3 regions of the Microbacterium sp. ARD32 genome follow, and region 1 is predicted to be linked to each of the others. Evidence: predicted binding sites of a transcription regulator. Region 1 holds the regulator's gene; each other region holds the start of a gene.

Region 1 (3,230 bases):
GACGTGCTCGCGGCCGCGCCCATCGAGGCGATCGGCATCGACCTGGTGCGCGGAGAGGTCCCGGCATCCCTGCCCGAACTCGGCGGGAAGGTGCTGGTCGGCGGAGTGATCGACGGTCACAACATCTGGCGCGGCGACCTGGCCGCCGCCTTCGACAAGCTCGAGCGGCTGCGCGCGCTGGGCGCCGAGCACGTCTCGGCCTCCACCTCCACATCGCTCCTGCACGTGCCGCACGACGTGCAGGACGAGTCCCGGCTCGACGCGCGCCTGGTGTCGTGGCTGGCCTTCGCCGATCAGAAGGTGGAGCAGGTCGTGACGCTCGCCCGAGGTCTGGCGGAGGGGCGCGCGGCGATCGCGGCGGAGCTGGATGCCGCGACCGCGGCGCTCGCAGACCGTCATGACGCCCCTGGTGTGCGGGACGGGGCGGTGCGGGACCGGGTGCTGGACACGACCGACTTCTCGCGCGTTCCGTACGCCGACCGCGAGGCCGCGCAGCTCGCGCTGGATCTTCCGGCGCTGCCGCTGACCACGATCGGATCGTTCCCGCAGACCGCCGACATCCGCCGCGCCCGTGCGCAGTTCAGCCGCGGCGAGGTGCCGCAGGACGACTACGAGGCCTTCCTGCGCGCCGAGATCGACCGCGTCGTCGCGCTGCAGGAGGATCTGGGGCTCGACGTGCTGGTGCACGGCGAGGCCGAGCGGAACGACATGGTGCAGTACTTCGCCGAGCACCTGGACGGATTCGCCGTCACCGAGAACGGCTGGGTGCAGTCGTACGGCTCGCGCGCCACGCGTCCCTCGATCCTGTGGGGCGACGTGTCGCGCCCCGCGCCGATCACGGTCTCCTGGGCCGCGTACGCGCAGTCGCTCAGCGCCAAGCACGTCAAGGGCATGCTCACCGGTCCCGTCACGATCCTGGCCTGGTCGTTCGTCCGCGACGACCAACCCCTGGGCGAGACGGCCGATCAGGTCGCGCTCGCGCTGCGCGATGAGATCGCCGATCTCGAGGCGGCGGGCATCGCCATCATCCAGGTCGACGAGCCGGCGCTGCGCGAGCTGCTGCCGCTGAAGCGGGCGGACCAGGCGGCGTACCTGGACTGGTCGGTCAACTCGTTCCGCCTGGCCACGGGCGGGGCGGCGGCGGCCACCCAGATCCACACCCACCTCTGCTACTCGGAGTTCGGCGTCGTGATCGATGCGATCCGGGCGCTGGACGCCGACGTCACCTCCATCGAAGCGGCCCGCAGCCGCATGGAGGTCGTCGCCGACATCGCCGCGCAGGGCTTCGACCACGGCATCGGACCCGGCGTCTACGACATCCACTCGCCGCGCGTGCCGAGCGTGGCAGAGGTCGAGGCGCTGCTGCGGCGCGCGGTGGACGAACTGCCGCTGCGGCAGCTGTGGGTCAACCCGGACTGCGGACTGAAGACCCGCGGCTACGACGAGACGGTCGCGTCGCTGCGCAACATCGTGGAGGCGACGCGCCGCGTGCGCGAGGACGTGAACGTCCCCGCCTGAGCTCTCTCGCCGAGACCCCTCCGCACCGTCGAAACCCCTCCTGAATCACGCGATTCAGGAGGGGTTTCGGCAATCAGGAGGGGTTTCGGCGGATCAGACGGCGCGCAGCACCGCCACGACCTTGCCGAGCACCACGGCCTCGTCGCCGAGGATCGGCTCGAAGGCGGAGTTGCGGGGGAGCAGCCAGGTGTGGCCGTCGCGGCGGCGGAAGGTCTTCACGGTGGCCTCCCCGTCGATCATCGCGGCGACGATCTCGCCGTTCTCGGCGTTGTTCTGCGTGCGCACGACCACCCAGTCGCCGTCGCAGATCGCGGCATCGATCATCGACTCGCCGCTGACCTTCAGCATGAACAGATCGCCCTTGCCGACCAGCTGGCGGGGGAGCGGGAATATCTCCTCCACCTGCTGATCGGCGGTGATCGGCACGCCCGCCGCGATCTGTCCGACCAGCGGCACCAGCGCCGCATCGCCGACGGCCGGCGCGGCATCGGCCGGGTTCTCGGCGCTCGTGCCGGGCAGGTCGATCAGCACCTCCATCGCGCGGGTCTTCCCCGGGTCGCGGCGCAGGTAGCCGCTCAGCTCGAGCTGGCCCAGCTGGTGGGTCACGCTGGAGAGCGACTTGAGTCCGACGGCATCGCCGATCTCGCGCATGCTCGGCGGATAGCCGTGCCGGGCGATCGAGGTCTGGATCACCTCGAGGATGGCCAGCTGCTTCGCGCTCAGGCTCTTGCGCCGACGCGTGCGCGGCGCCTCGGCTGCGGGGGCGGGGGTCTCGCTCATCGGTGCTCCTTCGTGCGTGCGGGTCGTGCGGAATCCGCGTCAGTGCGGTCGTCCGCTTCGAATGTCGGTGGCCAGTGGTGTGCTGTCCATATCGAAACCGTATCCGAGAAACGGCCGAGATCGGAAGATCCGTTCGAGCGTGTCGGGCGGATTCCCGATCGGATTTCGAAGAACGCTTGACAGATGTTCGATATCGAAGATACATTCGGAACACAGCTTCGCATCCGGCATCCCCGGCCGGATGCCGGATGCGAAAGCTGGAACGCTTCCGCCGCGAGGCGGGCAGAGACAGAGGAGCCGCACATGAGCACGATCAGCATCCAGAGCCCCGCGATCCTTCGCGCCTCCGGCGGCGCGTCGTCCCGTGTGACGCACCGCACCAGGCTGCGCCTGACGGCGAGAGGGCGTCGTGTGCTCGCGGGATTCGCTGCGGCTCCGCTGATCGCCGGCATCGCGTTCTCGGTCCTGGCCGGCGGCTCGGCACTCGCCTCCGGTGAGGAGAGCGCCCCAGTCGCGTTCGAGAGCGTCACGGTGCTGCCGGGTGACACGCTGTGGTCGATCGCGGCAGAGGTGGCTCCCGGGATCGACCCCCGCGAGGTGATCGACGACATCATGCGGCTGAACAACCTCGGCACGGGCGCGATCCAGGCCGGCGCCGAGATCGCCATCCCCGCGCAGTACGAGCACTGACGCTTCGACAGGCACAGCGGCCCACGGGGGATGCGTCACTTCGGAGTGAGTCCGCCGTTGCGCGCTCTACCATGGGAAGAGTGACCTCTCTCGACGAGCTGCCCCTCCGCGACGATCTTCGCGGACTCACGCCGTACGGTGCTCCTCAGGTGCCGCTGCCGGTGGCGTTGAACGTCAACGAGAACACGCATGCCGTTCCCGAAGCGGTCGTCGCAGACATCCTCGACGACGTGGCCATCGCC
Region 2 (3,230 bases), on a different contig from region 1:
GAGCCGCTCCGAGTCGTGCACGTTCATCTGGCAGCCGAAGGTGCGCACCTCGTAGGAGCGTCGACGTCCGTCGGCATCGATCGCCGCTGCGGAGGGCGCGATCATCGTCGGTTCGGAGGAGAGAAGAGACATGATCCTGCCATTCTACGATCCGTCGCCCGGGCCGGGGCTCTCCGCCGGTACCGGCGGCCGGCGAACCGGACGCCGGACCGCGTCGGCGTCAGTCCGAGTCGACGAAGCGCACTCCGCCAGGACCGCTGCCGGCTTCGCGCAGGGCGGTGCGCGCGGCGTTCATCGCGACCGAGCCGCCGTAGCCACGCCGGGCGAGCTGTCCGAGCAGACGTCGCAGCGCGGTGTCCGGCTCCAGGCGGCTCATGCCGGATGCCTTGCCGCGGGCGTACTCGAGTGCGCGCTCGGCGTCGTCGTCGGGAAGCTCCGCGAGCGCGTCCGCGATGATCTCCCGCGGGATGCCGCGCTGCGACAGCACCCGGGAGAGGGCGACCCGCCCCTGGCCCCTGCGTTCCACGCCGGAGGTCACCAGCAGCCGCGCCAGCGTGTCGTCATCCAGGTAGCCGCGGTGCTGGAACTCATCGATGATCTGCTCGGCGGCATCCCGATCGACGTCGTTGTCGCGCAGCACCGATCGCGCTTCCGCCACGGAGAGCTGCTTGCCGCGCAGCCTTCGCACCAGCACCTCCTCGGCATGCCGGACGACCTCCTCAGCATCCGCTTGCTCCCCGTCAGACGGGTTCGCCGCCTCCTCGGCGGGAACCGGGAAGGTGCGTCGCGGCCCGTCCGCCAGTGCGGGGCGCCACAGCTCCTCCTCGCCCGTGCGCGGTGGCCCGTCCGCCGCACGGTCGTGCTGCGGATGCGGCTGCGACCCATCGCGGCGGGCACCGAAGAGCGGGATCACGGGGGCGAGGTGCTCCTCGCCCCCGTGATCAGACATGGCTCACCCCGGTTGTCGAGCGACGTCGAAACGCGGTTGTCGAGCGACGTCGAAGCATCAGGCCGGACGACGCTCGGCGAGCTCGTCAGCAGGAGCCTCGGGAGCCGCCTGCACGCCGATGCCCAGCTTCTGCTTGATCTGAGTCTCGATCGCGACGGCGATATCGTCGTTCTTGATCAGGAAGTTGCGCGCGTTCTCCTTGCCCTGCCCGAGCTGGTCGCCGTCGTAGGTGTACCACGAGCCGGACTTCTTGACGATGCCGTGCTCGACGCCGAAGTCGATCAGGCTGCCCTCGCGCGAGATCCCCACCCCGTACAGGATGTCGAACTCCGCCTGCTTGAAGGGCGGCGCCATCTTGTTCTTGACGACCTTGACGCGGGTGCGGTTTCCCACTGCGTCGGTACCGTCCTTGAGGGTCTCGATGCGACGGATGTCCAGGCGCACCGAGGCGTAGAACTTCAGCGCCTTGCCGCCGGCGGTGGTCTCCGGCGAGCCGAAGAAGACGCCGATCTTCTCACGCAGCTGGTTGATGAAGATGGCGGTGGTCTTGGTCTGGTTCAGGCCACCGGTCAGCTTTCGCAGCGCCTGCGACATCAGCCGGGCCTGCAGGCCGACGTGCGAATCGCCCATCTCGCCCTTGATCTCGGCCTCGGGCACGAGGGCCGCGACGGAGTCGATGACGACGAGATCGATCGCACCGGATCGGATCAGCATGTCGGCGATCTCGAGCGCCTGCTCACCGGTGTCGGGCTGCGACACCAGCAGCTGGTCGATGTCGACGCCGAGCTTGCGGGCGTACTCGGGGTCGAGCGCGTGCTCCGCATCGATGAAGGCGGCGATGCCGCCCGCCCGCTGTGCGTTCGCGATGGCGTGCAGCGTGAGAGTGGTCTTACCGGAGGACTCGGGTCCGTAGATCTCGATGATGCGCCCGCGCGGCAGTCCTCCGATGCCGAGGGCGGAATCCAGGGCGATCGATCCGGTGGAGATGACCTCGACGGGGGCGCGCTCGTCGCTGCCCAGTCGCATGATCGATCCCTTGCCGAACTGACGCTCGATGTGCGCGAGTGCGGAATCCAGGGCCTTCTCGCGGTCGTCGGTGGATGGCATGACGTGCTCCTCAGTGTCTCGAATGCTGCCGCCTGTAGGCTGTCGCGGCCTCTCCGGCTGGATCGACTCTGCGACAAGGCGTGTGGGCTGGTGCCACGTCCATCACGCTAGAGGCGGCCACCGACATTCGGTCGGGAAGGCCACGTTCTGTGGATGGATTTCGCATCAGGACCACTTGTGCAGAACACTACGCGCATCTCGAACACATCTTCGATGACACGCCGTACCGCGCACGCGCAGATTCGATCGGCGACGCCGAGAGCCGGCAATGCGGCCGTCGCGTCGTCAGCGACGGCGCGGCTCCAGCTGACCCACCCCGTAGCGACGCTGAGCGGGCACTTCGGTCTCGTCGCACAGCGCCAGCCAGATCTCGCGCGGCGGCACGCCGGCATCCAGCGCCTCCAGCGCGGTGCGTCCGAGCGCACCGAGCACCAGGTCGTGCGTCAGCGCCGTGGCCCGTCCGCCGAACTCGTCGTCGACGGCGCGAAGGAGCTCGCTGCGTCTCATCGGTGCAGCGCTCCGGTCAGCGCAGCGACAGCTCGGGCTCGACCGAGGCGACCAGGTCGTCCGGTACGACATCCGGGAAGCCGCCCAGACCCTCGAGCACCGAGATCCGGTCGCCCACCTCGCGCATGATGGTCGAGATGGGGATGTCCAGTGCGTCGGCCACGGAGGCGAGGATCTCGCTGGAGGCCTCCTTCTGGCCGCGCTCCACCTCACTCAGGTAGCCGAGTGCGACGGATGCCTTGCTCGCCACCTGTCGGAGGGTGCGCCCCTTCTGCAGGCGGAAGTCCCGCAGCACATCGCCGATCTCCTGTCTGACAAGGATCATCGGAACCTCCTCTCCGCTGCTCCCCCCGGGGCCTCGCCCGAGCGGACCGCCAGTCTAACCCGATCGGACGGGGTCGAATCTACTGTTTCTCGCTGTGGTTCTGTTGTGAGGGATCTCGCTGTCGATGACGCGTCTCGGATGCTGAGCACGTGAAGGACAACCGGGCGGTCGCCGGCGCTATTCCCGCACGGCTTCGATCGCGAGTCCGATCGCGGCATCCCTCGCCTGCGTCCGGATCTCGCCGCGGGATCCGGTGAAGACGTACGAGCCGACGCGCACGCCGCCGGGCGTCGCCACCGCGACATGAACGGTGCCCACGGGCTGCCCGTCCGGCGAGTCGGG
Region 3 (3,230 bases), on a different contig from region 1:
CGGCCGCGTCGACGGACGTGACGAGCAGGCTCGATCCGACGGGCAGTCCGCGCGGGCGGAGCTCGTGCTGCGCATCCCGTCCGATTCCCTGGATCGCACGCTCGATGCGGTGCGGCAGCTGGGTGAGCTGAGGGAATCATCCCTGCAGAGCACACCGGTCGCCGCCGCCCAGCGCGACCTGGAGGCCCGGATCTCGTCACTGAGCACGTCGCTCTCACGCTACAACGAGTGGCTGAGCCGCGCCGAGAAGACGTCCGACCTGATCGAGCTGGAGAAGGAGATCTCCGATCGGCAGAGCCAGCTCGAGAGCCTGGAGGCGGAGCAGCGGGACCTGAAGGACCAGGTAGCCATGGCGACCATCACCGCGGTGTTCGAGGCCGAGTACGTTCCCGTCAGCAGCGCCCCTCGCAGCCTGCCCGAGGCGATCGGCGCGGGGTGGAGCGGCTTCGTCGCCTTCTGGACGGGCGCGATGATCGCGCTCGGGCTGATGCTGCCGTGGCTGGCGCTGATCGGTCTGATCGTCGTGGTGGTGCTGTGGCTGGTGCGCCGGGCACGACGTACGAGCCAGCCGGGAGACCCCGGCCCGCCGCCGGCGGCGGCTCCTGCCGCGGCACCTCCGGCGACGGCGGCTCCTGCCGCCACTCCGCCGGCGTCGAAGCCCGAGTGAGCGCGGTTGCGCTCAGAGCACGCCCTCAGTGAGCACGCTCTCAGCGCGCGCGGTCGATCCTGGCGAGCACGCCGTGCACGAAGGCGCCGGAGTCCTCGGTGGAGAGCTCCTTGGCCAGCTCCACCGCCTCATCGATCGCGACGGCCGTGGGCACCTCGTCGTTGAAGAGGATCTCCCAGGTGCCGATGCGGAGCAGGGCGCGATCGACTGCGGGCATCCGCTCGATCTTCCAGTCGCGACTGTGCGTCGTGATCTGCTCGTCGACCTCGTCACGGTGATCGACGATGCCGTCGACGATCTCGCGTGCGTACAGCCACGAGCTCTGCCGTGCCGGCTCGCTGGCCGCTCTGGCGGCAGCGGCGGCCAGGGCGACCGATAGCTCCTCCCCGCGCACGTCGGCGGAGAAGAGGATGTCGAGGGCGCGCTTGCGCGCCTTGGTGCGTGCGCTCAACTCAGTCGTTCACGCGGCCGAGGTAGTCGCCCGTGCGGGTGTCGACCTTGACCTTGGTGCCCTGCTCGAGGAACAGCGGTACCTGGATCTCGTAACCCGTCTCGAGCTTGGCGGGCTTGGTGCCGGCCGACGAGCGGTCGCCCTGGAGGCCCGGCTCGGTGTAGGTGACCTCGAGCACGACGGATGCCGGGAGCTCGACGTAGAGCGGGTTGCCGTTGTTCAGCGCGATCTGCACCTGCTGGTTCTCGAGCATGAAGTGTGCGGCGTCGCCGACGGTGGCGGCCGGGACGTTGATCTGGTCGTAGTCCTCCTGGTCCATGAACACGAAGCTGTCGCCGTCGGTGTACAGGTACTGGAAGTCACGCCGGTCGACGTTCTCGATCTCGATCTTGGTGCCGGCGTTGTAGGTCTTGTCGACGGTCTTGCCCGAGACGACGTTCTTCAGCTTGGTGCGCACGAACGCGCCGCCCTTGCCGGGCTTGACGTGCTGGAACTCCACGACGCTCCAGAGCTGTCCGTCGATCTTGATGACGACGCCGTTCCTGATGTCTGCAGTGGATGCCATGCGGGTGCGAGTCCGTTCGTTTCGAAGGTTCAATGGTCGAGCGCGGATGCGCGCAGAGAAGTGACCGAGAGTCGATTCTATCGGATGCCGCGGAGCCCACCCGCGAACCTGTCGAACCCCGGCTGCTGCGCCTGTCGAAGGGTCGCGGTAATACCTGTGCGAGCCTTGCCCTGTTCGAACATCTGTTCTATACTGGAATCATGGCCATCGATGAGCGCACCGGCTTCGCACCGCAGTCCGCGGGCGAAGCGCTGGGCGCGCTTCTCGATGATGTGAGGTGCTCCGAGGTGGACACGAATCGGTATGCGGCCAGACAGGCCGAGCGGCTCGCCGATGCCGTGGAGTTCACCCGCCGCCATCCCGAGATCTACACGATCGACGCGGATGCCGAGATGGCGGAGCGCGCGGTGATGCTCGAGCTCTCGCTGCGACTGCGCCTGTCGCAGGAGCGAGTGCGGGAGCTGTGCTCGGCCACCGAGACCGCGCGTCGAGACCTGCCGCTGCTGTGGCAGCGCGCCAGGGACGGGTTCGCGTCGATGTACAGCGTGAGCGTCGTGGTCGCCGCATCCGGCCCGCTCGCCGCCCCGATGGGTGCACCGCAGGAGGTTCTGGATGCCGAGGCCGAGGCGCTTGCACTGCTGGACCGGTCCGCGCAGGACTGGGTGATCGACTGCTCAGTGGCACAGCTGCGCCATAAGGCGAAGAAGCTCGTCGACCGGATCACCGGTGATTCCGCGGCTCGTCGTCACACCCGAGCCATGGCCGATCGGAAGGTCATCCGTGCTTCCGCCGGTGACGGCATGTCGTGGATCACCGCATTGCTCCCCACTCACGAAGCGGTCGCGGCGATGCGACGCCTGACTGCCACAGCCAAGCACACCCAGAAGGACGAGCGGGAGGAACGCACCCGGGATCAGATCCGCGCAGACCTCTTCAGCGCCTGGCTGCGCGGTGTCGGCACTGCCACCGCGGTGAAGACCAAGGTGTTCGTCACAGTTCCCGTGCAGTTGCTTGCCGGCGATCCCGTTCCGGTGGAGCAGGCGACCATCGTCGGTGGCGACACGCTGGATGCGATCACCGCCAAGCAGCTGTTCCTCGACGCCCGCGGGTTCCACCGGGTGATCACCGACCCGGTCAAGGGCGTGATCGTCGACATGGACCGCCGCACCTACCGGCCTACCGCGGCGCAACGCGACTGGCTGGTCCTTCAGCACGGCACCTGCTCTCGTGACGGGTGCATGCGCCTCGCGGTCGATGCCGATCTCGATCACGATCGACCCTGGTCGCAGGGCGGCACGACCGACATCCGGCAGTTGCGTCCGCTCTGCCCGCGCGATCACAAGCTCCGACATCGCACCCGGATCCGGTATCGGACCAGACCCGGCAGATCGGTTCAGGTCGTCTCCCCTACCGGCTTCGAGAGCACCGCCCCTCCGCCGTTCTGACTCGACGCTTCGACAGGCTCAGCGACCCAACGACTGCGCGCCGACACCGCAGTTCAAGGGGCTGGACTGCTGCGTCTGCCGAAGCACCCTCAACGAGCTGCC

What was found. The regulator LexA, encoded in region 1, represses DNA repair genes until DNA is damaged. The targets are predictions, from matches to a motif close to TCGAACANNTGTTCGA.
Region 2: recA (recombinase RecA) is a predicted target of LexA. The motif match lies at 2,255-2,270, and genes of this name have one in related genera.
Region 3: Q9R19_RS06100 (DUF222 domain-containing protein) is a predicted target of LexA. The motif match lies at 1,858-1,873, and genes of this name have one in related genera.

Annotation. Positions count from the first base shown of each region.
Region 1 covers NZ_JAUZVD010000004.1:35,415-38,644, reverse strand. The annotation lists gene metE (5-methyltetrahydropteroyltriglutamate--homocysteine S-methyltransferase) at 1-1,518, shown strand, start outside; gene lexA (transcriptional repressor LexA) at 1,612-2,298, opposite strand; gene Q9R19_RS13330 (LysM peptidoglycan-binding domain-containing protein) at 2,602-2,988, shown strand; gene Q9R19_RS13325 (histidinol-phosphate transaminase) at 3,060-3,230, shown strand, end outside.
Region 2 covers NZ_JAUZVD010000001.1:1,048,433-1,051,662, reverse strand. The annotation lists gene miaB (tRNA (N6-isopentenyl adenosine(37)-C2)-methylthiotransferase MiaB) at 1-132, opposite strand, end outside; gene Q9R19_RS04875 (regulatory protein RecX) at 221-949, opposite strand; gene recA (recombinase RecA) at 1,007-2,056, opposite strand; gene Q9R19_RS04865 (DUF3046 domain-containing protein) at 2,342-2,563, opposite strand; gene Q9R19_RS04860 (helix-turn-helix transcriptional regulator) at 2,580-2,888, opposite strand; gene Q9R19_RS04855 (CinA family protein) at 3,066-3,230, opposite strand, start outside.
Region 3 covers NZ_JAUZVD010000001.1:1,288,241-1,291,470, forward strand. The annotation lists gene Q9R19_RS06085 (DUF4349 domain-containing protein) at 1-667, shown strand, start outside; gene nusB (transcription antitermination factor NusB) at 708-1,118, opposite strand; gene efp (elongation factor P) at 1,120-1,683, opposite strand; gene Q9R19_RS06100 (DUF222 domain-containing protein) at 1,884-3,128, shown strand; gene Q9R19_RS06105 (acyl-CoA thioester hydrolase/BAAT C-terminal domain-containing protein) at 3,218-3,230, opposite strand, start outside.